DNA from 3 places in the Streptomyces sp. NPDC127595 genome. Region 1 is predicted to be linked to each of the others. Evidence: riboswitches for the same ligand, from Rfam matches in the RefSeq annotation. Region 1 holds a riboswitch; each other region holds the start of a gene.
The links. A riboswitch is a leader RNA that binds a small molecule or an ion and turns the genes downstream of it on or off. The one in region 1 is predicted to bind cobalamin.
Positions count from the first base shown of each region.

Region 2: it holds a riboswitch for cobalamin, as region 1 does, so the genes downstream of both, ACFVKT_RS16935 (ribonucleoside-diphosphate reductase subunit alpha) here and ACFVKT_RS02165 (CbtB-domain containing protein) in region 1, are expected to answer to the same signal.
Region 3: it holds a riboswitch for cobalamin, as region 1 does, so the genes downstream of both, ACFVKT_RS17090 (FecCD family ABC transporter permease) here and ACFVKT_RS02165 (CbtB-domain containing protein) in region 1, are expected to answer to the same signal.

Region 1 covers NZ_JBHXWK010000001.1:485,035-494,963, reverse strand. Annotated here, with positions in the region: gene scpA (methylmalonyl-CoA mutase) at 1-258, shown strand, start outside; gene meaB (methylmalonyl Co-A mutase-associated GTPase MeaB) at 255-1,235, shown strand; gene ACFVKT_RS02170 (CbtA family protein) at 1,539-2,297, opposite strand; gene ACFVKT_RS02165 (CbtB-domain containing protein) at 2,318-2,539, opposite strand; cobalamin riboswitch at 2,575-2,716, opposite strand; gene ACFVKT_RS02160 (hypothetical protein) at 3,032-3,277, opposite strand; gene ACFVKT_RS02155 (NAD(P)H-dependent glycerol-3-phosphate dehydrogenase) at 3,452-4,450, shown strand; tRNA gene ACFVKT_RS02150 (tRNA-Pro) at 4,537-4,610, opposite strand; gene ACFVKT_RS02145 (DUF309 domain-containing protein) at 4,711-5,235, shown strand; gene cobF (precorrin-6A synthase (deacetylating)) at 5,293-6,063, shown strand; gene ACFVKT_RS02135 (MDR family MFS transporter) at 6,146-8,233, shown strand; gene ACFVKT_RS02130 (cobalt-precorrin-6A reductase) at 8,242-8,988, opposite strand; gene ACFVKT_RS02125 (amidohydrolase family protein) at 9,063-9,929, opposite strand, start outside.
Region 2 covers NZ_JBHXWK010000004.1:619,905-629,833, forward strand. Annotated here, with positions in the region: gene mctP (monocarboxylate uptake permease MctP) at 1-387, shown strand, start outside; gene ACFVKT_RS16930 (GNAT family N-acetyltransferase) at 753-1,259, shown strand; cobalamin riboswitch at 1,292-1,451, shown strand; gene ACFVKT_RS16935 (ribonucleoside-diphosphate reductase subunit alpha) at 1,586-3,973, shown strand; gene ACFVKT_RS16940 (ribonucleotide-diphosphate reductase subunit beta) at 3,955-4,983, shown strand; gene ACFVKT_RS16945 (hypothetical protein) at 5,074-5,268, opposite strand; gene ACFVKT_RS16950 (GlxA family transcriptional regulator) at 5,363-6,328, shown strand; gene ACFVKT_RS16955 (cytochrome P450) at 6,353-7,723, opposite strand; gene cyc1 (epi-isozizaene synthase) at 7,720-8,805, opposite strand; gene def (peptide deformylase) at 9,192-9,842, opposite strand.
Region 3 covers NZ_JBHXWK010000005.1:3,505-13,433, forward strand. Annotated here, with positions in the region: gene ACFVKT_RS17070 (hypothetical protein) at 1-42, opposite strand, end outside; gene ACFVKT_RS17075 (hypothetical protein) at 39-515, opposite strand; gene katG (catalase/peroxidase HPI) at 648-2,867, opposite strand; gene ACFVKT_RS17085 (Fur family transcriptional regulator) at 3,262-3,672, shown strand; cobalamin riboswitch at 3,688-3,840, shown strand; gene ACFVKT_RS17090 (FecCD family ABC transporter permease) at 3,944-4,981, shown strand; gene ACFVKT_RS17095 (ABC transporter ATP-binding protein) at 4,985-5,752, shown strand; gene ACFVKT_RS17100 (ABC transporter substrate-binding protein) at 5,766-6,776, shown strand; gene ACFVKT_RS17105 (protein-tyrosine phosphatase family protein) at 6,784-7,218, opposite strand; gene ACFVKT_RS17110 (FadR/GntR family transcriptional regulator) at 7,224-7,985, opposite strand; gene ACFVKT_RS17115 (ABC transporter substrate-binding protein) at 8,233-9,861, shown strand; gene ACFVKT_RS17120 (ABC transporter permease) at 9,880-9,929, shown strand, end outside.

The DNA.
Region 1 (9,929 bases):
GAGGCGGACGTGCACATCGTCGGGGTGTCCTCGCTGGCCGCGGGCCATCTCACCCTCGTACCGGCACTGCGGGAGGAGCTGGCGGCGGAGGGCCGCGAGGACATCATGATCGTCGTGGGCGGGGTGATCCCTCCGCAGGACGTACCGACTCTGCTGGAGATGGGTGCGGCCGCCGTCTTCCCGCCAGGGACGGTGATCCCGGACGCGGCGTACGACCTCGTCCAGCGGCTCTCGGACGATCTCGGGCATGACCTGTGATCGAGCTCGACACCTACGTCAAAGGGGTACTCGACGGGAAGCGCGCGCTCGTCGCCCGCGCCGTCACCCTCGTCGAGTCCACCCGGCCCCAGCACCGGGCGCTCGCCCAGGAGTTGCTGACCGAGCTGCTCCCGCACAGCGGCCGGGCACGGCGGATCGGCGTCAGTGGCGTACCGGGCGTGGGCAAGTCGACGTTCATCGACGCCTTCGGCACGATGCTGACCGCGCTCGGACACCGGGTGGCGGTGCTGGCGGTGGACCCTTCCTCCAGCCGTACGGGCGGTTCGATCCTGGGCGACAAGACGAGGATGGAACGCCTGGCCGTCGACCCCGCGGCCTTCATCCGGCCCTCCCCCACCGCCGGCACCCTGGGCGGGGTCGCCAAGGCGACCCGCGAGTCGATCGTGGTGATGGAAGCCGCGGGCTACGACGTGGTGCTGGTGGAGACGGTCGGCGTCGGCCAGTCCGAGACGGCCGTCGCCAACATGGTCGACTCCTTCCTCCTGCTGACCCTCGCCCGCACCGGCGACCAGCTCCAGGGCATCAAGAAGGGCGTCCTCGAACTGGCCGACGTGATCGCCGTCAACAAGGCGGACGGCCCGCACGAACGCGACGCGCAGGCAGCCGCACGGGAGTTGGCAGGCGCGCTCCGGCTCATGCACGGCAGGGACGCTGCCTGGACGCCGCCCGTACTGAGCTGCAGCGCCCGCGAGTCGGCCGGCCTGGACACCGTCTGGGACCGCCTCGAACAGCACCGCACGCTCCTCGACTCGACCGGCAGGCTCGCCGCCAAACGCCGTGACCAGCAGGTCGACTGGACCTGGACGATGGTCCGCGACGAGCTCCTGGGCCGCCTGCACGCCGATCCGGCCGTACGAGCCCTCACACCGGCCCTCGAACAGCAGGTCAGGGACGGCGAGTTGACGGCCACACTCGCCGCCGAACGCATTCTCCGGACCTTCGGCGGCAAGGACTAGCGACGGGCTGGATGAGTTGCTCGCACTCCTGCACGGTCAGGGCGACCGCCTCGCTGCCTCCCAGCGCGGCTGGGGTCGTCCGGCCGCTCGGTTCCTCCGCTCCCCGCCCAGGTGGTCCCCGTCTGATCGGTCCGTTCCGTGGCTCATGGTCCGTGGTCCGATGACGTCCGCGTCCTTGTCGGTATCGGTATCGGTATTGGTATTGGCGGCGGCGATATCGGTGGCGGTTTCCGTGTCAGTGCCCGGGAAACGCGAGAGGGCCCCCGGATGGTTCCGTGGGCCCTGACTCGTTTGACGGGTCTGTCAATTGGGGGCGGCGACCGGTCGTCCCGCTGTCGCCGTCGCAGGCTTGGGATGGAGCAAGCGCTCGGCCAATTCACCGAAGACCAACCCGAAGCCACCCCACAGGGTGATCTGTATGGCCAGCGCCGAGACGCGGAAGCGCCACAGCACGGTGGCCGGGAAGTCGGCCGGCACCTCTTGGATGACGGGCAGGAACGCGTACGCCAGTCCGATCACGACAGCGAAGGCGGCCACCGCCGAGACGGTCGCGTACCAGGTGCCCACCTTCGGGGCGAGCCGCTTCCCCAGGATGGTGGCGGCGACGGCGAGGAGCACGCTGAGCACCATCATCAGCAGGTACAGGGTGGTCCGCTTGCCGATGGTGTCGCCGTTGCCGACCGCGGGCGGGTTGGCCGGGTACTTGAGGAACGGCACGACGTACACGGCGAGCAGCGCGATTCCCGACAGGAGCAGCGCGGTCGCCCGCGGACTGAAACGGCCCACGCGGCCGAGCGCGAAGCAGAAGGCGAGGGCGGCGATGCCGCCGAAGGCCACCCCGTAGATCAGCACACCGGCGGCGAGGCCGGCGGTGGACTGGAGGCTGCGGGAGACGAGTTCGACCTCGTGCTCGTGGCCCGAGGCATGGGCTTCCTCGAAGCTGATCGCGCTGTCGACGCTCGGCTCACCGAGGAAGTAGGCGACGATCAGGGCGAGCACACCGGCGCCGAGGCCGGCGAGCATGCCCCGCACGAGAAGGTTTCTCACTGTTGCGGAGTTCATGAGGTGCGCGGCGTCCTTCGTCAGTGGCAGGGGAAGCCGAGGAGATGGCGGGCGTCGTGGACCCACTCGTGGACTTCCGCGCCGGAGACGACGGAGGTGGCGCCCTGCTCAGCGCCGACGAAGTACAGCAGAACCAGCATCAGGACGCCGAAGAAGACCGCCCAGGGGGCGATGTCCTTGAGCGGCAACTTGGCCGGAATGACAGGGGTGTTGGTTGTCGGCTGGGCGACATGCTGCGCCATGGCAGGGCCTCCTCTGGGAGTTCGCGTCCCATCTCGGTGGTGCACATGACGACGGCCACGGGTCTGACTCAGGGAGCATCTCAGGGGCGTCCCATTTACAGTGGCGCGACCGTGCCGGATTCTCACCGGCTTCCGTCTCGCCGTCGTCGATATCGGACCGACGGTACCGTGTGTCGCGTGCATGGCCAAGACCGCGTCACCTGGCGTGATCTTCCTCTCCTGCCTGGTGACGCGGCCGGTGCGACCCCTGGGTCACCGGTGACGGAACTCGGGCGGTCGCTGTCAACGAAGCGCGCCCATGCCCACGTTCGCGACCGCCGCCTCGAAGGTCAGGCCGTGTTGGTCTCCTCGTGGCGCTGCCGTATGCGCGCGATGACGCGTTCCCGTCCCAGCCTCTTGGCGTCGCGGAGCTTGGAGCGGAGTGGTGGACTTCATCCTGTGGGGCTGGCTGTTGTGGATTCCATTGCTCGCCGCGGAGGGCAAGTCTTCTCCTTAACCCTCGCCGAACCCTCCGCGGACGGATCGCCGCAGCGCCTCCGTGACCAGCACGAAGGCGTCGGCGCCGAGCGACGGGCGGGTTCGCCCGCTACGACGAGCCCGGGGTGGGCCCATGCCGCGCAGTTGCTGGATGGTTCCGCCGAGCTTCGCGCGGAACGGCTCGAGCGTCTCCTCGGGCGCGGTGACGACCCGGCGCGAGCCGACGAGGCACTCGCCCCCGTACACGCCGGCGGTGTCCAATCACGGCAGCCTGTACTTCTCCTCGGGGAAGGTAGCGGGCGTGAGCAGAGACGAACACCAGTGGCCGTTCACCACGTAGCCCGGGCGCCAACCCGTCGAGGTCACGCTCGTCGGTGCCTGCCCCACCGTCGCCGGATAGGGTGCCGGGGACCGGCGCAGAGGGAGAACAAGCAGATGTCTCGGGTCGCGATGTTCTCGGCAGGTTCATGGGGCACGACCATGGCGGCGGTGTTCGCCGACGCCGGCAGCCGAGTCCTCGTGCACGCCCGGCGCTCCGAAGTCGCCGACGCGATCAACACGCGTCACGAGAACCCCGCCTACCTGCCGGGCGTCGTTCTGCCGGACACACTGCGCGCCACCACCGACCCCGCGGAGGCCCTGACCGACGCCGAGCTGGTGATCCTTTCGATCCCCGCCCAGACCCTCCGCGACAACCTCGCCGCCTGGGCCCCCCTCATCGGACCGCACGCCGTGGTGGTCAGCCTCATGAAAGGCGTCGAGACGCACTCGGAGCTGCGTATGAGCCAGGTGATCACCGAGGTCACCGGTATTTCCGACGAGCGCGTCGCGGTCATCTCCGGCCCGAACCTCGCCGGGGAGATCGCCGCCCGCCGGCCCGCCGCCTCCGTCATCGCCTGCCGCGACGAGACCGCCGCCAAGAGCATCCAGGCCGCCTGCCACACCCCCTACTTCAGGCCCTACACGGCCACCGACGTCGTCGGCTGTGAACTCGGCGGTGCCGTCAAGAACGTGATCGCCCTGGCAGTGGGCCTCGCGACCGGCATGGGCCTCGGCGGCAACGCGACAGCGCTGCTCATCACCCGCGGCCTCGCGGAGACCGCCCGCCTCGGAACCGCCCTCGGCGCCGACCCGCTGACGTTCTCCGGGCTAGCCGGCGCGGGCGATCTCATGGCCACGTGCTCGTCGCCGCTGTCCCGCAACAGAACCTTCGGCGAGCACCTGGGCCGGGGCCTCACGGTCGCGGAGGCGACCGTCGCCACCAGCCAGACCGCCGAGGGAGTCAAGTCCTGCCGGGCGATCCTCGACCTGGCCCGCGGCCACGGCGTCGAGATGCCCATCACCGAGGTCGTGGCATCCGTCATCGACGGACACTCCACTGTCGGGGAAGCGGTCGGCGTGCTGATGGCGCGTACGCCCAAAGCCGAGCGGTAGGGCAGTGCGCTCAGCCCGGAAGACCCCAAACGCCCCATACGAAAAGGGCCCCCACAGGCTCTCGCCTGCGAAGACCCTCCGCACCGTCGGGACGACAGGATTTGAACCTGCGACCCCTTGACCCCCAGTCAAGTGCGCTACCAAGCTGCGCCACGTCCCGGTGCGTCCGACCCGCGGTGGACCGCGTGATCGTGCGAACAGAACTTTACCCCACCCGGGGGGCTGCTCCGTTAATGGCGCAGGCGCGCGACAATCGGGGTATGAGCGGGGCATCTGAGGTTCGGCAGGGCGGCGGGCGGGACCGGGACCCGGACGGACGGGCGCGCAATGCCCGGCCGCGTGACGGACTGGGGCGGCCGCTGCCGTACGGCGCGGACGGTGTGGAGCGGCAGCCAGAGGGCCTCGTACGCAGCCCCGAGGAGACCGTCGCCGAGGCGCAGGTGCTGCTGGACGGCGGAAAACCGTTCCACGCGCATGAGGTCTTCGAGGACGCCTGGAAGGCGGGCCCCGAGGAGGAGCGTGCGCTGTGGCGGGGCCTCGCCCAGCTCGCGGTGGGGCTCACGCACGCGGCCAGGGGCAATACGACGGGCGGTGCCCGGCTGCTGCGGCGCGGTGCCGAGGCGGTGGAGGAGTGGGCTTCGGGGACCGGCCGGGCACGCCCCTACGGGCTTGACGTCGCTGAACTGGGCTCCTGGGCAAGGGAGTTGGCGGGAACCGTGGAACGGGACGGTACGGCGATCAGCGCGACGGCCTGGGCACCGCGGCTGCGCGGACGCCGAGCGTGACAGTGCGGCCCTGACCGCGGTGGCCCCACTGTCAGTGGTGTGCGGCAGACTCTGGGTGTGCGAAAGATTCATGTCATCGGGATCGGGGCGGGTGACCCCGACCAGCTCACGCTTCAGGCGGTCAAGGCGCTGAGGGACACCGACGTGTTCTTCATCCTGGACAAGGGCGAGGTGAAGGCCGACCTCGTCCAGCTCCGCCGTGACATCCTCGACGCGCACATACCGGAGGGGACGTACCGGCTGGTCGAGGCGCGCGACCCGGACCGCGACCGGACCGCAGGGGGCGCGGCGTACTCGCCCGCGGTCGGGGACTGGCGCAGCGCCCGCGCCGAGATCTACCAGCGCCTGATCTCCGACGAGCTGGGCGAGGAGGAGTGCGGCGCGTTCCTGGTGTGGGGCGATCCCTCGCTGTACGACAGCACGCTCGGCATCCTGGAGGAGATCCTGGAGGGGGGCGAGGTGTCGTTCACGTACGACGTCGTGCCCGGGATCAGCAGTGTCTCCGCGCTGGTCGCCCGGCACCGCACCGGCCTCAACCGGGTCGCCCGGCCCGTCCAGATCACCACCGGCCGCCGCCTCGCGGAGGGCTTCCCGGACGGCGTCGACGACGTGGTCGTCATGCTCGACGCCCATCAGACCTTCCGGCAGTACGCCGACGAGGACATCGACATCTTCTGGGGCGCCTACATAGGCACGCCCGACGAGATCCTCGTCTCAGGTCCCGTAGCCGAGGCGGGCCCGCGCATCGAGCGTCTGCGTGCCGAGGCCCGCGAGCGCAAGGGCTGGATCATGGACACGTATCTGCTGCGCAGGCATCCGAAGGGGTAGCGCGCCCGGCCGGTGAGGGGCCGGTACGCCGGGCGGGTCGTCCCGCATGCACATGGCGCACTCCGATGTGAAAGTGACGAATGTGACGACCACCGAGGAAACCGTGCCGCCCGCCGCGGAGGCGCCCGCACCGCCGGTGCTGGACAAGCGGCGCCGCAATGTCGTCTTCGCGACGATCATGCTGGGCATGCTCCTCGCCGCCCTGGACCAGACGATCGTCGGCACCGCCCTGCCGACGATCGTGTCGGATCTCGGCGGCGCGGCACACATGTCGTGGGTGGTGACGGCCTACCTGCTGGCGGAGACCGTCGCCACCGTACTGGTCGGCAAGTTCGGTGACCTGTTCGGCCGCAAGGTGGTCTTCCAGGCCTCGGCGATCATCTTCATCACTGGTTCCTTCCTGTGCGGCCTCTCGCCGAACATGACGATGCTGATCCTCTGGCGCGCGGTCCAGGGTGTCGGCGCGGGCGGCCTGATGGTCACCGCCATGGCCCTGATCGCGGATGTCATCCCGCTACGGGAGCGCGGCAAGTACCAGGGCGCGATCGGTGCCGTCTTCGGCGTGGCCACCGTCATCGGACCACTGCTCGGCGGTCTGTTCACGGACCATCTGACCTGGCGCTGGGCCTTCTACGTCAACGTGCCGATCGCGATCGTCGTCGTCATCGCCGCGGCCCGCACCATTCCCGTGGTGAAGTCGGTGGTCCGGCCCGTCATCGACTATCTGGGCATCGCGTTCGTCGCGATCGGCGCCAGCGCGCTGATCCTGGCGACCAGTTGGGGCGGTAACGAGTACGCCTGGGGTTCGGGCATGATCATCGGCCTGTTCGTGGGCGGTGTGATCGCGCTCGGCCTGTTCTGCTGGGCCGAGACCCGCGCGGCCCAACCGACCCTGCCGATGCGCCTGTTCGCCAACCCAGTCTTCACGGTCTGCTCGATCCTCAGCTTCATCGTGGGCTTCGCGATGCTGGGCGCGATGACGTTCCTGCCGACGTATCTGCAGTACGTCGACGGCGACTCGGCCACGGTCTCCGGCGTCCGCACGCTGCCGATGGTCATCGGCCTGCTCATCGCCTCCGTCTTCAGCGGCAACGTGGTCAGCAAGACCGGCCAGTACCGGATCTTCCCCATCGTCGGCTCGCTGGTGATGGCGGTGGGTCTCTATCTGCTCTCGCTGATGGGACCGGACTCCAACGCCTGGCTGGAATCGCTGTACATGTTCGTGCTGGGCACCGGGATCGGCCTGTCCATGCAGGTGCTGACGATCGCCGTGCAGAACACCGTGCTCTACACCGACCTCGGCACCGCGACCTCCGGCGTCACGTTCTTCCGTACGCTGGGCAGCTCTTTCGGGACGGCCGTCTTCGGCACGATCTACACCAACTCACTGAAGCCGAACCTGGCCGACGGCGTCGCGGAGGCCACCCGCACCGGCGCGGCGGATCCGGCCGCGATCGCCCAGGCCTCGCAGAGCCCGGAAGCGCTGAACAGACTGCCGTCGGCGGCGGCCGAGCCCCTCATCAGGGCGTACGCCGACACGCTCCAGACCGTCTTCCTCTGGACGGTCCCGGTGGCGGTCCTGGGCTTCTTCGTGGCCCTGTTCCTCAAGCAGGTGCAGCTGCGCGACAGCGCACGGATGGGCTCGACCGACATGGGTGAGGGCTTCGCGTCCCCGGCCGGCGCCGACTCGCAGCGCGTCCTGGAAGCCGCCGTCGGAAAGATCATCGGCGGTACGGAGCTGGACACCGCGCGCCGGATCGTCACCGAGTCCGACACCCGCCTCGACGTGGCCGGGGCGTGGGCCGTGATGCAGGTGGAGCTGTTCACCCGGATGGTCGGCCATGCGAGTCTCGGGCTGATCGCCGCCCGGCGCCGGCTGCCCCCGGAGGTCCTGGTACCGGTCTTCGACCGTATGGTCCAGGAGGGCTATCTCACCCGCGACGGCTCACTCTTCTCGCACACCGCGGCGGGAGAGCGGGAGGCACGGATCATCGGCAGGGCGTGGGGCACCTGGCTCGCCCAGCGCGTGGAACAGGACATCGGCCGCCCCTCGGGCGATGACCTGCGCGCCGCCGTCGACTCCATCGCCAAGCGCCTGCTGGTCGAGGACCTCACCCATGGCCTGCCGCCCGGGCGGCAGCTCGAACCCGCGTCCGGCGGAACCGGCTGACGCGCCTGTCAGCCTGCGCCGAGGTCCAGCCGCGCCAGGGCCGACGCGACGTCCGGGACCGCGCTCACCCCGCCCGGAAGGCGCGGTCGGCGTACGACGACCACCGGGAGCCGGAGGTCACGTGCGGCCACGAGCTTCGCCGCCGTCGCCTCTCCCCCGCTGTCCTTGGTCACCAGGACGTCGATGCGATGCTCGCGCAGCAGGGTTTTCTCACCGTCCACCGTGAACGGACCGCGCGCCGCCAACACCTCGGCGTCCGGGGGCAGTGGCGGCTCGGGCGGCTCCACCGTACGTACGAGAAAGTGCAGTTCGGGCAGCTCCGCGAAGGCGGCCAGGCCCAGGCGGCCCGTGGTGAGGAAGACCCGGCGGCCCAACTCCGGGAGCAGCGCGGCGGCTTCGGCCAGGGACGCCGCCGAGTGCCAGCGGTCGCCGGGCCCTGGGCGCCAGCCCGGGCGGCGCAGCACCACGGCCGGGACACCGGTCGCCGCCACGGCCCGGGCCGCGTTCGCCGTGATGCCCGTCGCGAACGGGTGCGTGGCGTCCGCCACCGCGTCCACCCGATGCTCGCGCAGCCATCGGGCCAGGCCGTCCGCTCCGCCGAATCCCCCGATCCGTACCTCCCCGTCGAGCGCCCCGGGCCGGGACACACGCCCGGCCAGCGACGTGGTCACCCGCACACCGGGCCTCGCCGCCAGCCGGGCGGCGAGTTCTCGCGCCTCGGTGGTACCGCCGAGGACCAGGACGTGGGGGGACATGGGGTCGAGCGTACGGGGCGCATCGCTCCCCGACACGGTCGGCCGGTCAGGCACAGTGCGGGACGCGAGGGCTGTCAGGCGAAGCGGGGGAACAGCCTCAGCGCGTTGTCGCGCTCCACACCGCGCAGTTCCCCCTCCGTGAACCCGTCGAAGCCGGTGAGGTTGTCGATGTTGCGGACGACCGTGGGTTCGGGGGCGGCGGGCCAGTCGGTGCCGAACAGGATGTGGTCGGCGGAGGTCACTTCGAGCGTCGGCAGCAGGGAGTTGCGGCTCCCGGCGAGCGCGGTGTCGTAGTAGAGCCCACGCAGGACCTCCGCCACATGGGCCGGGTCGATGTCCGCGTCGTCCGGCCCCCGGCCCATCTCGGTGTGCTCGCCGATCCGCCAGCCGAGCGTGGGCAGCGCCCCTCCGCAGTGGGCCAGGATCAGCTTCAGCCCGGGATGCCGCAGGAAGACACCGGTGTAGAGCGCGTTGGTGATCGTGCGCGCAGTGTCAAAGGGGAACTCCACGATGGAGCTCGGCCGGCCGAAGCCGAGGACTTCGATGTACGGGCAGTCCTCCGGGTGGACGAAGACCGGTACTTCGCGCCGTGCCAGCTCAGCCAGTACGGGTTCGAGGGACGGATCGCCGAAGTAGTGGCCCAGCACGTTCGAGGTCAGCACCACTCCGTCGAGCCCCAACTCATCCAGCGCGTAAGCGACTTCGGCCAGCGCCTCGTCGGGGCCGTCCGCCGGAAGTGTCGCGAAGGCTCCGAAGCGGCCGGGGTGCTTCGCGATCAGCTCGGCGTGCCCTTCGTTGATCAGCCGGGCGAGGCGCGTCCCGAAGTCCGGGTCGTCGTCCGCCCCCGCGAACGACATCGGCAGGGACATGAGCTGGGCGGCGATCTCCTGCCGGTCCATGTAGGCGAGTGCGGCCTCGGGCGTCCAGCGCACGGAGATGCG
Region 2 (9,929 bases), on a different contig from region 1:
CTCCTTGGCGGCATCTGGATCCTGCAGACCTTCCCGGCCCTGGTCGGCGGCCTCTTCACCCGCTGGTTCCACCGCTGGGCCCTCCTCGCGGGCTGGGCCGTCGGCATGCTCTACGGCACCCTCGCCGCGTACGGCGTGGCCTCCCCCACCCAGAAGCACTTCGGCGGCAGCTCCAAGGAGATCCCCGGCATCGGCGAGATCGGCTACATCGGCCTGACGGCGTTCGTCCTGAACGTCCTGGTGACCGTCGTCCTCACCTTCGCCCTCCGCGCCTTCAACGCCCCCGACGGCATCGACGAGACCAGCCCCGAGGACTACACGGCAGACGCCGGCGACAAGGGCGTACAGGTAGAACTCCCGCCGGCCACGGCGGGAACAACGCACTGACCACCGGGTAGGGGCCGTGGGGGTTCTCGCCCCCTCCGCCCCTACCCATCCCGCACCTGGGGGCCGCCCCCAGACCCCCGCAATCACGCTGAACGCGCTCTTCCTCAAACGCCGGACGGGCTGAAACCCGTACCCCCGGCTGAGACCTCCCCCGGACGTGCTGCTGGTGGCTGCTGCCACGCCCCACCGGCAGAAGGGGACGTGCCGGAACGTCCGCCCGCAGCGGCTGGCGCGTCAACGCCGTTCCCCTCTTGGGTAAACGATTCCGCGCCAGACCGAGGACGGATGCTCCGGTACGGCCCCGACCCACGACGGCGGCGAAATCCGGCAGCCCCCTGACCGCACCCTCCGGCACACTGCCCCCCATGGACATCGTCATCAGACGGGCACGCCCCGAGGACTACGACACCGTCGGCGAGATCACCGCGCAGGCCTACCTGGGCGACGGCCTGCTCGACTTCGGCGAGAGCGACGGATACCTCGCCGAGCTACGGGACGTCGCCAAACGGGCAGCGGCCGCCGAGGTGCTCGTCGCCGTCGAAGGCAGCCAACTGCTCGGCGGCGTGACCTTCGTACCGGCCGGCGGCCCCATGTCCGACATCGCCCGCCCCGGCGAGGCCGAGATCCGCATGCTCGCCGTCGCCCGCCCGGCCCGCGGCCGAGGAGCCGGCGAGTCCCTCGTCCGCGCCTGCATAGCCCGCGCCCGCACCACCGACGGCTGCGAACGCGTCGTTCTCTCCACCCAGCGCACCATGCACACGGCCCACCGCATCTACGAACGCCTCGGCTTCACCCGCAACCCGCAGCGCGACTGGAACCCCGTCCCCCACCTGGACGACATCCTGCTCCTCACCTACGAGTTGCCCCTCTGACACCCTCCGAAGCCGACACGACACAACATGTGGGGGTACTACCGAGACCCGGCACAAGATGTATGCTCATGCTCGCTGTCGCCGCAGGGGAATCCGGTGTGAATCCGGAACTGTCCCGCAACGGTGTACTTATGCGCGTTCGTTCGCGTACGGAGTCCAGTCCGAGGACCTGCCGACAGTGTGCCCGGGCCGGCCGGCCCGGGTGACATGACGTCCGGGCCTCGCGGAATGGGCCGGTGGACGCGGCGCATCGCTGTCAGAAGGCGTGCGCTCGTGTGCCCCGCCGCCCTCCCCAAGGCCCCGTGCCCAGCGAGGGAGAGCCCCACGTGACCATCGCGCCAGTCGACCCGGCCTCAGCGACTACGCAGCAGGCCCCGGTGGAGACGGACGGCCCCGGTGCCGCACTGCTGCGGACCCTGACGGACCTCACCGCCGACCTCCCCGGCGCCGACCCCGGCCGGGTCGCCGCCGCCGCCCTGCGCGGCCGGTCCGCACGCGCGGACAACGCGGAACTGCGCGAGCTGGCCACCGAGTCCGCGGCGGGCCTGATCTCCGAGGACCCCGTCTACTCGAAACTGGCCGCCCGACTGCTGACGATCAGCATCGCGGCCGAGGCCGCCTCACAAGGCGTGCGGACCTTCTCCGACTCGGTCACAGTCGGCCACCGCGAGGGCCTCATCGCGGACCGCACCGCGGACTTCGTACGCCTGCACAAGGCCCGCCTCAACACTCTGATCGACACTGAAGGTGACGACCGCTTCGGCTACTTCGGCCTGCGCACGCTGCACAGCCGCTACCTCCTCCGCCACCCGATCACCCGCAAGGTCATCGAGACGCCCCAGCACTTCATGCTGCGCGTGGCGTCCGGCCTGGCGGAGGACGACACCACGCGCGCCCTCACCGAAGTCGAGGCCCTCTACCGGCTCATGAGCCGCCTCGACTACCTCCCCTCCTCCCCCACCCTCTTCAACTCCGGTACGCGCCACCCCCAGATGTCGTCCTGCTACCTCCTCGACTCCCCGCTGGACGAGCTGGACTCCATCTACGACCGCTACCACCAGGTCGCGCGCCTCTCGAAGCACGCGGGCGGCATCGGCCTGTCGTACTCCCGTATCCGCTCCCGCGGTTCACTGATCCGCGGCACGAACGGGCACTCCAACGGCATCGTCCCGTTCCTGAAGACCCTCGACGCCTCGGTCGCCGCGGTGAACCAGGGCGGCCGGCGCAAGGGCGCGGCGGCGGTCTACCTGGAGACCTGGCACTCCGACATCGAGGAGTTCCTGGAGTTGCGCGACAACACCGGTGAGGACGCCCGCCGTACGCACAATCTGAACCTGGCGCACTGGATCCCGGACGAGTTCATGCGCCGGGTGAACGAAAACGCGCTGTGGTCCCTCTTCTCCCCGTCCGACGTGCCGGAACTGGTCGACCTGTGGGGCGACGAGTTCGACGCGGCCTACCGCAAGGCGGAAGAAGCGGGCCTCGCCAAGAAGAACATCCCCGCCCGCGACCTCTACGGCCGCATGATGCGTACCCTCGCGCAGACCGGCAACGGCTGGATGACCTTCAAGGACGCCGCCAACCGCACCGCCAACCAGACGGCGGAGCCGGGCCACACGGTCCACTCCTCGAACCTCTGCACGGAGATCCTGGAGGTCACGGACGACGGCGAGACGGCGGTCTGCAACCTGGGCTCGGTGAACCTGGGCGCGTTCGTCGACACGACGGCCGGCGACATCGACTGGGACCGCCTCGACGAAACAGTCCGCACCGCAGTCACCTTCCTGGACCGGGTCGTCGACATCAACTTCTACCCGACCGAGCAGGCGGGCCGATCCAACGCCAAGTGGCGCCCGGTCGGCCTCGGCGCGATGGGCCTCCAGGACGTCTTCTTCAAGCTGCGCCTGCCCTTCGACTCACCGGAGGCCAAGGCGCTCTCCACCCGTATCGCCGAGCGCGTCATGCTCGCCGCGTACGAGGCGTCCGCGGACCTCGCGGAGCGCAACGGACCCCTGCCTGCCTGGTCCCGTACAAGGACCGCCAGGGGTGTCCTGCACCCGGACCACTACGACACCGAGCTGACCTGGCCGGAGCGCTGGACGGCCCTGCGGGAACGTATCGCCACCACCGGCATGCGCAACTCGCTCCTCCTCGCCATCGCGCCCACCGCCACCATCGCCTCCATCGCGGGCGTCTACGAGTGCATCGAGCCGCAGGTGTCGAACCTGTTCAAGCGCGAGACGCTCTCCGGCGAGTTCCTCCAGGTCAACTCCTACCTGGTGGCCGAGTTGAAGCAGCTCGGCGTGTGGGACGCGCAGACGAGGGAGGCGCTGCGCGAGTCCAACGGCTCGGTGCAGGGCTTCACCTGGGTCCCCCAGGACGTCCGCGACCTGTACCGCACGGCGTGGGAGATCCCGCAGCGCGGCCTGATCGACATGGCCGCGGCCCGCACCCCGTTCCTCGACCAGGCGCAGTCCCTGAACCTCTTCCTGGAGACGCCGACCATCGGCAAGCTCTCCTCGATGTACGCGTACGCCTGGAAGTCGGGCCTGAAGACGACGTACTACCTGCGTTCCCGCCCGGCGACCCGCATCGCCCGCGCGGCGCAGGCGCAGGCCCAGCCCGAAAAGACCATCCCCGTCCAGGCGACCCCCGACGAGGACGCCGTCGCCTGCTCCCTCGAAAACCCCGAATCATGCGAGGCCTGCCAGTGAGCACCCCCCAGAAGAACCTTCTCGACCCGGGCTTCGAACTCACCCTCCGCCCCATGCGCTACCCGGACTTCTACGAGCGCTACCGGGACGCCATCAAGAACACCTGGAGTGTCGAGGAGGTCGACCTCCACTCGGACGTCTCCGACCTCGCGAAGCTGTCGGAGGGCGAGCAGCACATGATCGGCCGGCTGGTCGCGTTCTTCGCGACGGGCGACTCGATCGTGGCGAACAACCTGGTGCTGACCCTCTACAAGCACATCAACTCCCCCGAGGCGCGGCTGTACCTGAGCCGCCAGCTCTTCGAGGAAGCGGTGCACGTCCAGTTCTACTTGACGCTCCTTGACACCTACCTGCCCGATCCGGACGACCGCGCGGCTGCTTTCGACGCGGTGGAGAACATCCCCTCCATCCGCGAGAAGGCCGAGTTCTGCTTCAAGTGGATCAACGAGGTCGAGAAGCTGGACCGCCTGGAGACCAAGGCCGACCGCCGCCGCTTCCTCCTGAACCTGATCTGCTTCGCCGCGTGCATCGAGGGCCTCTTCTTCTACGGCGCCTTCGCGTACGTCTACTGGTTCCGCAGCCGGGGTCTCCTGCATGGCCTGGCGACCGGCACCAACTGGGTGTTCCGCGACGAGACGATGCACATGTCCTTCGCGTTCGAGGTCGTCGACACCGTCCGCAAGGAGGAGCCGGAGCTCTTCGACGACCAGCTCCAGCAGCAGGTGACCGACATGCTGCGGGAGGCCGTCGAGGCCGAGCTGCAGTTCGGGCGGGATCTGTGCGGTGAGGGCCTGCCGGGCATGAACACCGACTCGATGCGCCAGTACCTGGAGTGTGTGGCCGACCAGCGCCTCCAGCGCCTGGGCTTCGCTCCGGTGTACGGCTCGGAGAACCCGTTCTCGTTCATGGAGCTCCAGGGCGTCCAGGAGCTGACCAACTTCTTCGAGCGCCGTGCGTCCGCGTACCAGGTGGCGGTGGAAGGCACCGTCGATCTGGACGAGGACTTCTAGTTACGGCCACTGAACAGTGACCGCCCCGGGCCGTGAGGCCGGGGGCGGTCACTTTTTTCGTCGATGCTCACGACGCGTTTTCGTCGCCGTTCACGCCGCACGCGCGACATCGTTCGTCGTGAGTCCGCGCAGACCGCGGCCGGCCGAGGCGGGGCCGGACCGCTGCGCGGCCGCCGCCCTGAGCTGCCGGTCGACGCGCCACTCGTGGACGTATCCGACCAGTGCGGGAAGGGCCAGGACCAGGAGGATTCCGAGGACGGTGAGTGTGTCTGTGAGTGCGTTCATGTCCTCTACTGTCGCGCCGATCGCCCGCCGGAGTCAGTGGCAGGACTGCCGTACACCCTCGAATTACTGCCACTCCTGAGGCATACTGGAAAACATGCTGAAGAACGTGGCCGTCGCGCTGCTCGACGGCGTACACCCCTTCGAACTCGGCGTCGTCTGCGAGGTGTTCGGCCTCGACCGCGGCGACGAGGGGCTGCCCGTGTACGACTTCGCGGTCGTCTCGGTCGAGGGCCCGACGCTCAGCACCCATGTCCCCGGGCTGACGATCTCCACCCCGTACGGCCTGGACCGCCTCGACGAGGCCGACCTGGTCGTCGTACCGGCCGGCAGCGCCTACGCCGTACGCGACTATCCGCCCGAGCTGCTCGACGCGCTGCGCCGGGCGGTGGACAGAGGCGCCCGGGTGCTCAGTGTCTGCTCCGGCGCCTTCGTGCTCGGCGCGGCCGGGCTCCTGGACGGACGGCGCTGCGCCGTGCACTGGCACCATGCCGACATGCTCGCCCGCCAGTACCCGCGCGCGATCGTCGAGCCGGACGTGCTGTACGTCGACGAGGACCCGGTGATCACCTCGGCCGGCACCGCCTCCGGGATCGACGCCTGTCTGCACATCGTGCGCAAGGAACACGGGCCGGAGGTCGCCAACGCCATCGCACGGCGCATGGTGGTGCCGCCGCACCGCGACGGGGGCCAGGCCCAGTACATCGAGCGGCCGCTGCCGCGCAGCGAGTGCGACACGGTCGGCGAGGTGCTGGTGTGGATGGAGCGCCACCTCGACGAGGAGGTGACCGTCGAACAGCTCGCGGCCCGCGCCCATATGTCGCCCCGCACCTTCGCACGCCGCTTCCAGCAGGAGACGGGCACTACGCCGTACCGCTGGATCCTGCGCCAACGGGTGCTGCTGGCCCAGGACCTGCTGGAGGCCTCGGACGAGACGATGGACGCGATCGCGGGCCGCACGGGGTTCGGGAACGCGGCGGCCCTGCGCCATCAGTTCGTACGGAGTCTGGGGACGACCCCGCAGGCGTACCGGCGCACGTTCAGGGGCCCTCAGGCTGCCTGAACGCGCGCCGGTACGGACGCGGGGTCAGCGCGGAACGGCCTTCAGCAGCAGCCGGTGCGGCCGCAGCGTGATGCCGACGCGTGTCGCGTCACTGGAGCCGGACACCTGCTCGAAGCGCCACGTGGACGCGACCGTCGCCGTGATGAGACTCAGCTGGGCCATCGAGAAGTGGTCGCTCGGGCACTTCCGGTTGCCGACGCTGAACGGACGCATCGCGTACTTCGGCAGCTCCTTGGACCGTTCCGGAAGCCAGCGGTCGGGGTCGAAATCGAGGTGCCGCTCGTACGACAGCGGGTCTCGCTGGACCGCGTACGGACTGTAGACGATGTCCGCACCGGCCGGAATGCGATAGCCGCCCAGCTCGGTTTCGGTCACCGCCCGCCGCGTCAATATCCATACGGCCGGACGCAAACGCATCGCCTCGACGACGACATTGTTCGTGTGCGACAGCTTCCGGACGTCGCCGAATGCCACAGGCCGGCCGCCCGTGACGGATTCGACCTCCTCGCTGATCCGCCGCGCCTGTTCCGGATACGCGGTGAGGACTTGCAGCAGCCACATCACCGTGGACGCGATGGTTTCGCTGCCGGGGGTGAGTATCGCGACGACTTGGTCGTGGATCTCCTGTTCGTCGATGGGGTCGCCGTTGTCGTCCTTCGCTTCCAGCAATGCTGTCAGCAAATCGTCCGGCTTTTGACCAGATGTACGGCGTTCGACGATGATCTCGTCGACAAGTGCGTGCAAATCGGCCAATGCGCGATCGAATTTGCGGTAGGCCGGAAGCGGCAGCCGATAGAGCGGTCCCGCCGGGATGACCATGCGCCGGTACATGCCACGGAAGACGGTGGCGAGCGCGATGCTCAGCCGCTCGGCCCGCTCGTCCATGAACTGGCCGCGCAGCAGGCAGCGGGCCGCGATCCGGACGGCGACGCGGAACGACTCCGACGTGCAGTCGACGGCACGTCCTGCCTCCCAGCGAGCCGCGAACGCACGCGACTCCTCCTCCATGATCGGCCCGTACTCGGGGATGATGTCGAGCCGGAACGCGGGCTGGATCGTCCGCCGCTGGCGTCGGTGCTGCGGCCCGTTGGCGGTGGCGACCCCCTTCTTGCCGAGGAGCCCTTCGAGGGACTCCCACAGCGGGCCGCCTATCTCGTAGTCGGGGCTGAGCGCCAGCGCCCCGGTGAGTTCGGGGGTGGTGACCGCGTACACGGTCTTGGGGCCCAGCTTCAGCCGGACGACGTCGCCGTGGTCGCGGAGCTGGGCCAGGAAGCCGAGCGGGTCACGGACCAGTTTCCAGCCGTGGCCGAGACCGGGCACTCCGCCGCCCGCCAGGGGTGGGGTGGACAGCTCCAGCGTCCGGGGGACCTCAGGTCGCACAGACTCGACGGTCATTTCTCACCTGCCGCTTCATTGTTGACGTACGGGGGTGTGGAGCGGTCGTCCCAGCTGTCGACCATGTACCGGCCGGACTCGTGGTGGAACCAGTACACGGAACTGAACCAGTTCCGCATATTGCCCACGCACGCCTTCAGGGCGACGCTCGATTCCGTGCCCTGCACCGTCCCGTCCGCGAGAGTGTCCGCGAGCCGTAATACGTCTTTCTCGGCGACCGAGAATTCAATGATGCATTCCTCGACGCGTCGCCGGACTTCCGTGACGGCCTCTTCGAGAGTCAGCCCCTCATGGTGAATGAGACTGATTCCGAGATTGTGGACCTCATCGCCCGCTATTTCTTTGGGGAGCGAACACAGATCGTTGTACCAGGCGGCGAATTCCTGGCTGAGCAGAGCGGCCTTCCGATATGCCGGGTGATTCCGAACCGAGGTGGGGAGTTCGCATCCCGCACTGGGTTCGAGAAGGTCGGTCCAGATCCAGTGCGCGAACGTCAGCCGACGGAGTTCGAGGTACTCCGCGACCGTCGGAACCGTGCCGGACGTACGGTTGTGGAACTCCCGGTCGTACGCCTCGATCACCGCGTGGAAGTGGAGTGCGAACCGCTCGTTCCACTTCGCGCCGAGGAACGAGTACAGCCGCACCATGCTGTCCGCGAACCCCGCGACCAGGGGATCCTCGTGGTGCAGATGGTTCGTGGGTGAGTCGAGGGCCGCGTGCAATTGGAACCTGAGCGTCCGCCAGGCACCCGGCCGGCCGTGGATCACATCGCGGTCGTGGCGGTCGTCCCAGACGAAGAACCACGCGCTGTAGTCCGCTATCGCCTGCATGACCTCGTCGGGGGCGCCAATGTAGTAGCCCGCCATGAGGTCCGTGTAGCACAGGCCATCGGCATATTCCTCGACCTTGTTCGGCGGCATCAGCCGTTTTTCGAGGAGCCAGACCCGGGTGTTCTCCTGAAGCCTGGGCCAATACGGGTGGAGTTGACGGGGAAACTCGGCCTCGATCACCGGGAGAGAGAGCGCCGGTGGTACCGCGACCACTGTTGGTGTCGATGAAGTGCTCTGTGAGAAAGCATGCACGAACAAACCCCTCTCAGCCGCCTGTTGACGCCACGCCCCTCCCGCTGTGCCGGGCGTGCGCCGTTGCGTATCCCCGCACTTCCCATTCAGCACCACAACTGACCGTTCTGGGAACGGATTTGCTCCACTCACTACCCCATGGTGCCGAGAATCTCCCCTTGTATGACTGAATCTGGATCACTTGTTGAGCACATTGGATCGAACGTGCGACGCACATACGAACGGCGCCTGGTCAGGAGGTCCCTGCCCAGGCGCCACGCAGGCAGACCCATGGGGATGACTCACAAGAGATCGCGAGCACCAGCTGACATTTTCTGTCTCAGACGTTCACCACAACGTCTCAGGCGCTCGTCATGGCTGCTGAGACGCTCGTGTCAGGGCCGCACTCAGCCGTTCGCCACGATCGGGTAGCGAGGCTCGTTCTCGGCCATCTGCCGCAGCGCGTCCTTGCGTTCACGCTTGGAGAGCCGGTCGATGTACAGATACCCGTACAGGTGGTCCGTCTCGTGCTGGAGGCAGCGCGAGAAGTAGCCGGTGCCGCGCACCTTGATCGGATTGCCCTTCTCGTCCTGCCCGGTGACCTCCGCGTAGTCGGGGCGTGCGAGCGGGGCGTACGCGGTGGGTACGGAGAGGCAGCCTTCGTTGCTGTCGTCCAGACGGCGCTGCTCGGCGGGCAGTTCGACGAGGACGGGGTTGCAGACCACGCCGGTGTGCCGCTTGCCGTCGTCGTCCGGGCAGTCGTACACGAACACCTTCAGGTCGACGCCGATCTGGTTCGCGGCCAGGCCCACACCCTCGGCGGTGTGCTGGCTGGCGAACATGTCGGCGACCAGCTGCGCCAGCTCGTCGCCGAACTCGGTGACGTCCCTGCACTCCTTGTGCAGCACCGGGTTCCCCACGACGGTGATCGGCCGCGAGGTGCCGCGCTCGCGGTAGGCGGCCTCGCGCTCCTCGCAGTCCTCGGTGTCGAGGACGAAGCCCTCGTCGTCCACGGGGAGCACGCCCGCGTGCTGCTGATCGGTGTCCTGCTGCGCCATGACCGACGTACGCCTTCCTGGATCCCTGAAATCTGCGGGTACAGCCTACGGGGAACGGCAAGGTGACTTTCCGGCGATCCTCGGCGA
Region 3 (9,929 bases), on a different contig from region 1:
CGCCGAGTCCGCCGAGGTGTTCATGCGCAGGCCCGCGCTCACCGCGTGCCAGTCCAGCTGGTGAGGTGCAGGCCCGCCCAGAGGTCGAGGCCGCTGCAGGCATGGTGGGGGCCGTACGCGGCCGTGGGGAGTTGCGGAACGCGTCTGCAGCCGGTCTCGTCGAGGCGGTAGGGGGCGTCGAACGCCGCTTCCCAGCGGGCGAGTTCCGGAGAGAAGCGCTCCTGGGCCTGCACCACCCCGACCCCCAGATGCCGAGCTATGTCCTCCCAGGAACTCCCCCGTTCCCGCTCGTAGACCACGGCCAGGGCGAGCGTCCACTCCGCGAGTTCGGTCAGCTCGAGGGCCTGGCTCACACGACCGCCGGGACCGCTGTTCGCATCGTTGCGAGTGGCGACCAGCCCGCCGGCGCGGTCGGCAACGGTGACCGCGGCCCGGCTGAGGGCGAGGCGGCCGAGGGCGTCTCGGGAGTAGGCGCGGCGGTCGTCGTCGTAGGGGGTCGTTTCGGGTGGGGTCACGGGGCTCAGGGTTCCATGCGCCCATGTGTTCGTCGCTGCGATTTTTCGGCGGCATCGGTACAGGAAACAGAAACGTCCGGGCCGGCCCCTGCGGGCCCGCCCGGACGTCACTGATCACATGGTGCGGATGAATCAGACCAGGTCGAACCGGTCCAGGTTCGAGACCTTGACCCACGCGGCGACGAAGTCGTTCACGAACTTCTCCTTCGCGTCGTCGCTGGCGTAGACCTCGGCGACGGCGCGCAGCTCGGAGTTGGAGCCGAAGACCAGGTCGGCGCGGGTGCCGGTCCACTTGACCTGGCCCGAGGCGTCACGGCCCTCGAAGGTGTTCTGATCCTCGGAGGTCGCCGACCACGTCGTGCCCAGTTCGAGCAGGTTGACGAAGAAGTCGTTGGTGAGGACCTCCGGGGTGGTGGTGAAGACGCCGTGCTTGGAGTCCCCGTAGTTCGCACCCAGGACGCGCAGGCCGCCGACGAGGACCGTCAGCTCGGGCGCGCTCAGGTTCAGCAGGTTCGCCTTGTCGATCAGCAGGTACTCGGCCGGCAGGCGGTTGCCCTTGCCGAGGTAGTTGCGGAAACCGTCGACGGTCGGCTCGAGCGCGGCGAACGACTCGACGTCCGTCTGCTCCTGCGTGGCGTCCACGCGGCCCGGCGTGAAGGGGACCTCGACGTCGAAGCCGGCGTCCTTGGCGGCCTTCTCGACACCCGCGGCACCCGCGAGGACGATCAGGTCGGCCAGCGAGATCTGCTTGCCGCCGGCGTTGAAGGACGTCTGGATGCCCTCCAGGGTGCGCAGCACCTGCGCGAGCTGGTCCGGCTCGTTGACCTCCCAGCCGATCTGCGGCTGGAGACGGATACGCGCACCGTTGGCGCCGCCGCGCTTGTCGCTGCCACGGAAGGACGAGGTCGCCGCCCACGTGGTGGAGACGAGCTGGGAGACCGACAGACCCGAGGCGAGGATCTGGGCCTTGAGGGCGGAGATGTCCGCGGCGTCGACGAGCTCGTGGGTCACCGCGGGGAGCGGGTCCTGCCACAGCAGCGTCTCGGACGGAACCTCGGAGCCGAGGTAGCGCACGATCGGGCCGAGGTCGCGGTGGGTCAGCTTGAACCAGGCGCGGGCGAAGGCGTCGGCGAACTGGTCGGGGTTCTCGTAGAAGCGCCGCGAGATCTCCTCGTACGCCGGGTCGATGCGGAGCGCGAGGTCCGTCGTCAGCATCGTCGGAGCCTTGGTCTTCGACGGGTCGTGCGCGTCGGGGATGGTGCCCGCGCCCGCGCCGTCCTTCGCGACCCACTGGTTGGCGCCGGCGGGGCTGGACGTCAGCTCCCACTCGTAGCCGAACAGGTTCTGGAAGAAGTAGTTGCTCCACTGGGTCGGCGTCTGCGTCCAGGTGACCTCCAGGCCACTGGTGATCGCGTCGCCGCCCTTGCCGGTGCCGTAGCTGCTCTTCCAGCCGAAGCCCTGCGCCTCGATCGGGGCGGCCTCGGGGTCGTCGCCGACGGCGTCCGCCGGGCCCGCGCCGTGGGTCTTGCCGAAGGTGTGACCGCCCGCGATCAGGGCGACCGTCTCCTCGTCGTTCATCGCCATCCGGCGGAAGGTCTCACGGATGTCGCGGGCCGCGGCCAGCGGGTCCGGGTTTCCGTTCGGGCCCTCGGGGTTGACGTAGATGAGGCCCATCTGGACGGCGCCGAGCGGGTTCTCCAGCTCGCGGTCGCCGGTGTAGCGCTGGTCGTCGAGCCAGGTGGTCTCGGGACCCCAGTAGACGTCCTCGTCGGGCTCCCAGACGTCCGCGCGGCCGCCGGCGAAGCCGAAGGTCTCGAAGCCCATCGACTCCAGGGCGACATTGCCCGTGAGGATCATGAGGTCGGCCCACGAGATGCTCTGGCCGTACTTCTTCTTGACCGGCCACAGCAGACGGCGGGCCTTGTCCAGGTTGCCGTTGTCCGGCCAGCTGTTGAGGGGGGCGAAGCGCTGCTGGCCGGCGCCGGCGCCGCCGCGGCCGTCGCTGATGCGGTAGGTGCCCGCGCTGTGCCAGGCCATACGGATCATGAACGGGCCGTAGTGCCCGAAGTCGGCCGGCCACCACTCCTGCGAGTCCGTCAGCACCTCGGCGATGTCCGCCTTCACGGCGGCGAGGTCGAGGGTCTTGAACGCGGCGGCGTAGTCGAAGTCCTCACCGAGGGGGTTGGACACGGCAGGGTTCTTCGCAAGGATCTTCAGGTTGAGCCGCTCCGGCCACCACTGGCGGTTTCCGCCGCCCTGGGTCGGGTGCGGGGCTCGGTCGTGCGCGACCGGGCAGCCACCGCCGCCCTCCGTTTTCGCGTCTGTGACGATTGCGTCGTGGTTCTCAGTCATGGGAATCCTTCCGGACCTGGCGGATCACGGTGCTCAGGAACTGCGGGCGGTGGAACGGTCGGGCGGGGGGTACGAAGACTGGGGTGGGCGGCGGCGGAGTCGGGATGACCGGCCTCGCCGACCTGCGGAGGGCCTCACATACGACCGAGAGGGAGATATGGCTCGCGCGACCGCGCATCCCGGAGGGGATGGATCGCCTCGAAGCCGAGGTGGTCCCGTCACGTCTCTGTCTCATGCCGTACTGGAGTCTTCCTGTCCCTTGGCTATCGCCGGAACCGATCCTACGATGGACCGAGTCCAAGTCAAGAAGCGGGCCAAGCCCATATCCAACCGGGACCCGGACGTCCACCGGTAAACTCCGGGCATCCCACTGAACCTGAATAGGTGAACCGATATGAGTGACCTGCTGGAGCGACTGCGAGGACGTGGCTGGCGGATGACCTCCCAGCGACGTGTCGTTGCGGAGGTCCTCGACGGCGAGCACGTCCACCTCACGGCCGACGAGGTGCACGCCCGCGCGGCACAGCGACTGCCGGAGATCTCCCGCGCGACCGTCTACAACGCCCTGGGCGAGCTGGTCTCCCTCGGTGAGGTGCTCGAGGTCTCCACCGACGGCCGCGCCAAGCGCTACGACCCGAACGCCCACCACCCCCACCAGCACCTGGTGTGTTCCAACTGCGGCACCATTCGCGACGTCCACCCGGCCGGCAATCCACTGGCCGACCTCCCGGCGGAGGAGCGCTTCGGCTTCACGGTCTCCGAGGTCGAGGTCACCTACCGCGGACTGTGTCCCTCCTGCGCCTAGACCGGCATCGGCCCTTGGTCCTTGGCCTTCGCCCGTTTGTTACGCTCGGGGCGCGTCCCGTGGGGGAAGTCCGGTGAGAGTCCGGCGCTGACCCGCAACGGTAAGCGTGGCAGGCCGTTTCGGTCCGTCGCGTGAGCCCGATTACCCGCGGGGTGGCATGTGACCCGATGACGCTCGCCGCGGACTGCGAGAGGGGACCGCACGGTTCGGCTGTGCTGCCCATCCCTTGCTTGTGTTCACGAGGCGGCCCGAGGCTTAGGACCCGCCGCCCGTGCGCCGAATACCCGTCGTGCCGCTGGTGGTTGGGCTGGCGCTGTTGCTCTGTCTGTCGCTCCTCTGCGGGGTCGGGCTGGGCGCTTCGGGGATCGGGTGGGGGCGGGTACTGCGGTTTCTGTGGGCCGGGGTGACCGGCGGCGGTATCGAACCCGGTGACGTCGCCCCGTACACCATCGTCTGGGAGATCCGGCTGCCGCGTGTGGTGCTCGCCGCCGTCGTCGGTGCCGGGCTCGCGGCCGTCGGCGTCGCCGTACAGGCCATGGTGCGCAACGCGCTCGCCGATCCGTTCGTGCTCGGGATCTCCTCCGGCGCCGCCGTGGGCGCCAACGCCGTCATCCTGCTGGGCCTGTTCGCCGGTCTCGGGGTGTGGGCGCTGTCCGTCGCCGCCTTCGGGTCGGCGCTGGCCGCCATGGCGCTCGTCTACGCGGTGGCCAGATCACCGCTCGGGCTCACGCCGCTGCGCCTGGTGCTGACGGGGACGGCACTCGCGTACGGCTTCGAGGCCCTCACCACCATCATGGTCTTCGGCGCGGCCCGCGGTGAGGCCGCCCGGTCGGCGATGATGTGGCTCCTGGGCAGCCTGGGCGGCGCGACCTGGGAGAAGGTGCCGCTGGCCGCCGCGGTGGCGCTCGCGGGGTGGGCCTGGCTGCTGCGGCGGGCCGAGTCGCTGAACGCCCTCGCCATGGGCGACGAGACCGCCGCCGCGCTCGGCGTGCCGCCCGGGCGGTTGCGCCGGGAGCTGTTCCTCGTCACGGCCGGCGTGACCGGATGTGTGGTCGCCGTCAGCGGGGCCATCGGGTTCGTCGGACTGATGGTGCCGCATGTCGTACGGATGCTGGTCGGCGCCGATCATCGGCGGGTACTGGTGGTGGCGCCGCTCGCCGGAGCCGTCCTGCTGGTGTGGGCCGATGTGCTGTCCCGGCTGCTGCTCGCCCCGTGGGAGCTGCCGGTCGGCGTGATCACCGCCGTGGTCGGCGTGCCCGCCTTCCTGCTGCTGATGCGGCGCGGCGGCTATGCGTTCGGAGGGCACTGACCGATGCGGCTCGATGTGGAGGGCGTGTCCGTCGACGCCGGTGCCGTCCGGCTCGTGGACGACATTCGACTGAGCGTGGGCAGTGGGGACTTCGTCGGTCTCGTCGGGCCCAACGGGAGCGGCAAGTCGACGCTGTTGCGGTGCGTGTACCGGGCGTTGCGGCCGGCGGGCGGGGTGGTGCGGCTCGACGGGGACGACGTGCACACGATGGACCCGCGGGCCGCCGCCCGGCTGCTCGCCGCGCTGCCGCAGGAGTCGTCCGCCGAGTTCGACTTCACCGTCGCCGAGGTGGTCGGGATGGGGCGGCTGCCGCATCAGGGTCGTACCGCCAAGGAGGACCGGGCGATCTGCGCCGACGCCATGGCCCGTACCGGAGTCGCGCATCTCGCTGAACGCGGCTTCCTCGCGCTCTCCGGTGGCGAGAAGCAGCGCGTCCTGATCGCGCGGGCGCTCACCCAGCAGCCGCGCGTGCTGGTCCTGGACGAGCCGACCAACCACCTCGACATCGCCCACCAGTTGGACGTGCTGTCGCTGGTCCGGGGCAGTGGCCTGACCGTGCTGGCCGCCCTGCACGACCTCAACCTCGCCGCCGCCCACTGCGATCTGCTGTACGTGATCGACGGGGGCCGGGTCGTCGCGTCGGGCCCGCCGCACGACGTGCTCCAACCGGCGCTGTTGGCCGAGGTGTTCGGGGTCCGCGCCCATCCCGTGCGCCATCCGGAGACCGGTGCCGTGCAGTTGCTCTTCGACCTTCTCCCCTCGGCCCGATAAAGGAACTCCTCGTATGCGCAAGCCCGTTGCAGCAGCCGTGTGTCTCGCGACCCTCGCCACCGGATGCGGCGCCCAGGTCGAGACAGCGGAGTCGAAACCCGCGTCATCGGCCGTCACCCTCACCAACTGCGGCCAGAAAGTGACGTACGAGAAGATCCCCGAACGGGTCGTCACGAACGACGTCGGTATCACCGAGATCATGTTCGCGCTGGGCCTGGAGGACCGCATGGCCGGGTTCGCCATGCCCGACGACAAGGGCGATCTGACCGGCGTGCCCTGGAAGGACGGCTACGACGAGGTGAAGTGGCTGTCCAAGCAGCAGCTCACCCAGGAGAACGTCCTCGACGCCCGCGCCGACCTGGTCTTCGCCGGCTGGAACTACGGTTTCCGCGAGGACAGCGGCTTCACCCCGGACGCCCTGAAGAAGCTCGGCATCCCCTCGTACATCCTCACCGAGTCCTGCCGCAACGGCCGTACCGACTCCTCGCGCGGCATCATGCCGCCGCTGGACGCCCTGTACGCCGACCTCACCAACCTCGGGAAGCTCTTCGGCATCGAGCAGCGGGCGGCCACGCTGGTCGCGGACTTCAAGGAGCAGGTCGCCGCCGTGCAGGCCGAGGCCCCGACGGGCGCGGACCGGCCGAAGGTCTTCCTCTACGACAGCGGCCAGGACCAGCCGTTCACCTCCGGCCGGTACGCCGCCCCCGAGGAGATCATCAGCAAGGCGGGCGGCGTGAACATCACGCACGACCTCAACGACTCCTGGACGACGGTGGGTTGGGAGACCGTCGTCGAGCGCGACCCGGACGTCATCGTGATCTGCGACTACGGAGACGTCAGCGCCGAGGAGAAGCGCGAGTTCCTGCTGTCGTACGCGCCGTTGCGGAACGTCTCCGCCGTCAAGAACAAGCGGATCTTCGTCCTGGACTACGTCGACCTCGTCGAGAGCCCGCGCAACCCTTCGGCCATCGACCACCTGGGCGCCTATGTGCGGACGGTGGCGGAGACCGACGCCGCCTCATAGTCCCCACTCAGGTGGTGAAGCGCCGCACATACCCCCGCTGCCACGGCGTCTCCACCGCGTGCCGGTCGTAGTGGCGGCGTACGAAGTCCACGGCCTCGTCCGCCGGAACGCCGTCCAGGACCGCGAGACACGCCAGCGCCGTCCCGGTCCGCCCCCGGCCGCCACCGCAGGCCAGCTCGACACGGTCGGCGGAGGTGCGGCTCCAGGCGTCGGTAAGCAGTTCGACCGCGCGGGCCCGGTCGGCGGGCAGGCGGAAGTCCGGCCAGCGCAACCAGTGCGCCTCCCAGGGGACTTCGGGCGGCTGCTTGCCGAGGAGGTAAACGGCGTACGTCGGTGCAGGGCCGTCGGCGGGAAGCGGGCGGCGCAGCGCGCGGCCTCGGACCAGGCGGCCGGAGGGGAGGCGCAGGACGCCCGCGCCGTTCGGGTTCCAGGGCTCGGTCACGAGGCTCAACTTACCCCGCGTGACTCCTGCGCGGCCCGCGCTTCGATGCCGCGGAAGTGGACGGCCATGGCCCGCTCCGCGCCCTCGATGTCGTGGGCGCGCAGGGCGGTGACGATGTCGCGGTGGCGGCGGACGGTGACCTCGGGTGCCGGGTCGTCGGTCCAGCCGCGGATGCCGGAGACGCGGCGGAAGACGGTCCAGAAGGCGCCGAGGAGCTGGGGGACGAGAGCGTTGCCGAGGGAGGCGTACAGCAACTCGTGGAATTCGCGGTCGAGTTCGGCGAAGGGGCCACCGCTGTCCGGGCCCTTCGCCTCCACCCCGCCCGCGGTCTCCATCCTCGTCACGACCGATTCGAGCCGGTCCAGCTCCGCGTCGGAGAGCGTGCCCGCGACCCGGCGGATCAGCCCCTCCTCCAGCACCTCGCGGACCTGGAGTATCTCGGCCAGCGCGCTCGCGTCGTCGCTGGGCCGGGCGAGGGTCCGGAAGGTCAGGCCGTCCACCAGCGGTGTCAGCGAGGCCTCGCCGACGTACGTGCCGTAGCCGTGCCTTATGTCGACTATGTCGAGGGCCTGAAGGGCCTTGAGGGCCTCGCGGACGGAGTTGCGGCTGACACCGAGGTCCTCCATCAGCTCCGTCTCGGTGGGCAGCGGCGCACCGGCCCGGAGTTCGCGGTCGAGGATGAGCTGCATCACCTCGCGCTGTATCTGGCCGCCCAGCCGACGCTCGGGCCTGCGCCGGCCTCCGGTCTCCTCGGGCATGCGCCGCATCGTACGCTCGCTGGACATCCGACGTCCCACCTCCGGAATGAAGAAACGTCAATCAGCAATTGACCAGTCGTCAATTAGGCCTATTTCTCTGTGCCATTGGTCGCACCTTTGGAACATACGCCATTCGTGTGTGTTCTCTTGACCCCCCTTTCGCCCCCTCTTATGGTCACGCTGCCCCCTATGACGTAGGACGTCGTATCTCCCCCCGCCCGGACCACTCACTGGACCACTCCTCACTGGAGGAACCGTGCGCGACGTGACCCCCACTCCGGCGCTGCACCGCCGGTCGTTCCTGAAGTACACCGGCGCGCTGGGCGCGGCCGCCGCCGTCTCGTCGTCGCTGTCGGCGTGCTCGTGGGGGCCGGAGTCCACGAACGACACCGGTGGCGGAGGCAGCGGCGGGAACGGGACGCTGACCGCAGTCATCGGCTACGGGAACGACGGCAGCTGGGATCCGACGCAGACGGCGTCCGCCTTCTCCATGGCCGCCAACAACCACATCTACGAGGGCCTGCTCGACACGGACCCGATCTCCCGCGAGCCGTACGCCGCCCTCGCCACCCAGGTTCCCGCCGACCTCACCGGCACCTCCTGGAAGTTCGAGCTGCGCCCGGGCGCCCGGTTCCACGACGGGAAGCCCGTCACCGCCGACGACGTGGTGTTCGTGTTCGACCGGATCCTCGATCCGAAGACGCAGACGCTCGGCAAAGGCTTCTTCGCGAGCTGGCTGCAGGAAGTCAGGAAGATCGACGCGATGAACGTCGAGCTGCTGCTCAAGTTCCCCTTCCCCGAAGGGGTTTCGCGGCTCACCCTCGCGAAGGTCATGCCCAAGCACGTCTTCTCCCAGCCGGGCGCCTGGGACGACGCGATCCGGGGCAAGGCGATCGGCTCGGGACCGTACCGGCAGACCGCCCACCACCCGAAGTCGAACACCACCTTCGAGGCCTTCGCCGACTACAACGGCCCGCGCAGGGCGGCCTTCAAGAAGATGAACTGGCTGACGATGGTGGACGCCGCGCCGCGCGTCGCGAAGATCTCGGGGGCGAGCGCCGGGGCGCCGATCGCCGACAACATCCCGTACGCCAACATCCAGCAGCTCAGGAAGGGCGGCATGACCGTCGAGGGCGGCGCGGGGATGAACAACCTCTTCCTGATGTTCAACACCCAGCGCAAACCCTTCGACGATGTGCGGGTGCGGCAGGCGCTGCACTACGCCATCGACACCGACAAGATGGTCGAGGTCGCGCTCAAGGGGCACGGCAGGCCGTCGAGTTCGTTCCTCAACGAGGGCAACCCGGGCTACCGGCCCGCGAAGACCGTCTACGCGTACGACCCGGAGAAGGCCAAGCAGCTGCTGGCGGAGGCCGGGGTCAAGGGTCTGAAGGTCAACATCATGGCGGTCAACGTCAGTTGGATCGTGGACTGCCTGCCGACGATCAAGGCGTCCTGGGACGCGATCGGCGTGAAGACGACGCTCGACCCGCAGGAGACGACGGCCGTCTTCACGAAGATGGACCAGAAGCAGGACTACCAGGTGGTCGCCGCGGCCTCGAACCCCAACCAGTTCGGCCTCGACGCGGACCTGATCATGCACTACAACTACGGCCCGCAGAACCTGTGGATGGGCTACGCCCGCTGGGCCGGCAACTCCGTCGCCAAGAAGCTCTTCAAGGACATGGACCAGGCGACCCGGGAGCCGGACGCCACCCGGAAGAAGACGATGATCCAGGACTACATCGACGTCGTCGCCGAACAGGCCGTGCTCTATCCGGTCGTGCACAACGAGCTGATGACCGCCTGGGACCCGAAGAAGCTCACGGGGATAAGGGCACAGCCCTACCCCGGGATCAACCTCCTGCAAGCCAAGTGGGTTTAGACCGGAGGTAGTCAGCACGTGGTCACCGTCGTCAGAATCCTGCTCCGCCGCATCGCCCTGCTCGTGCC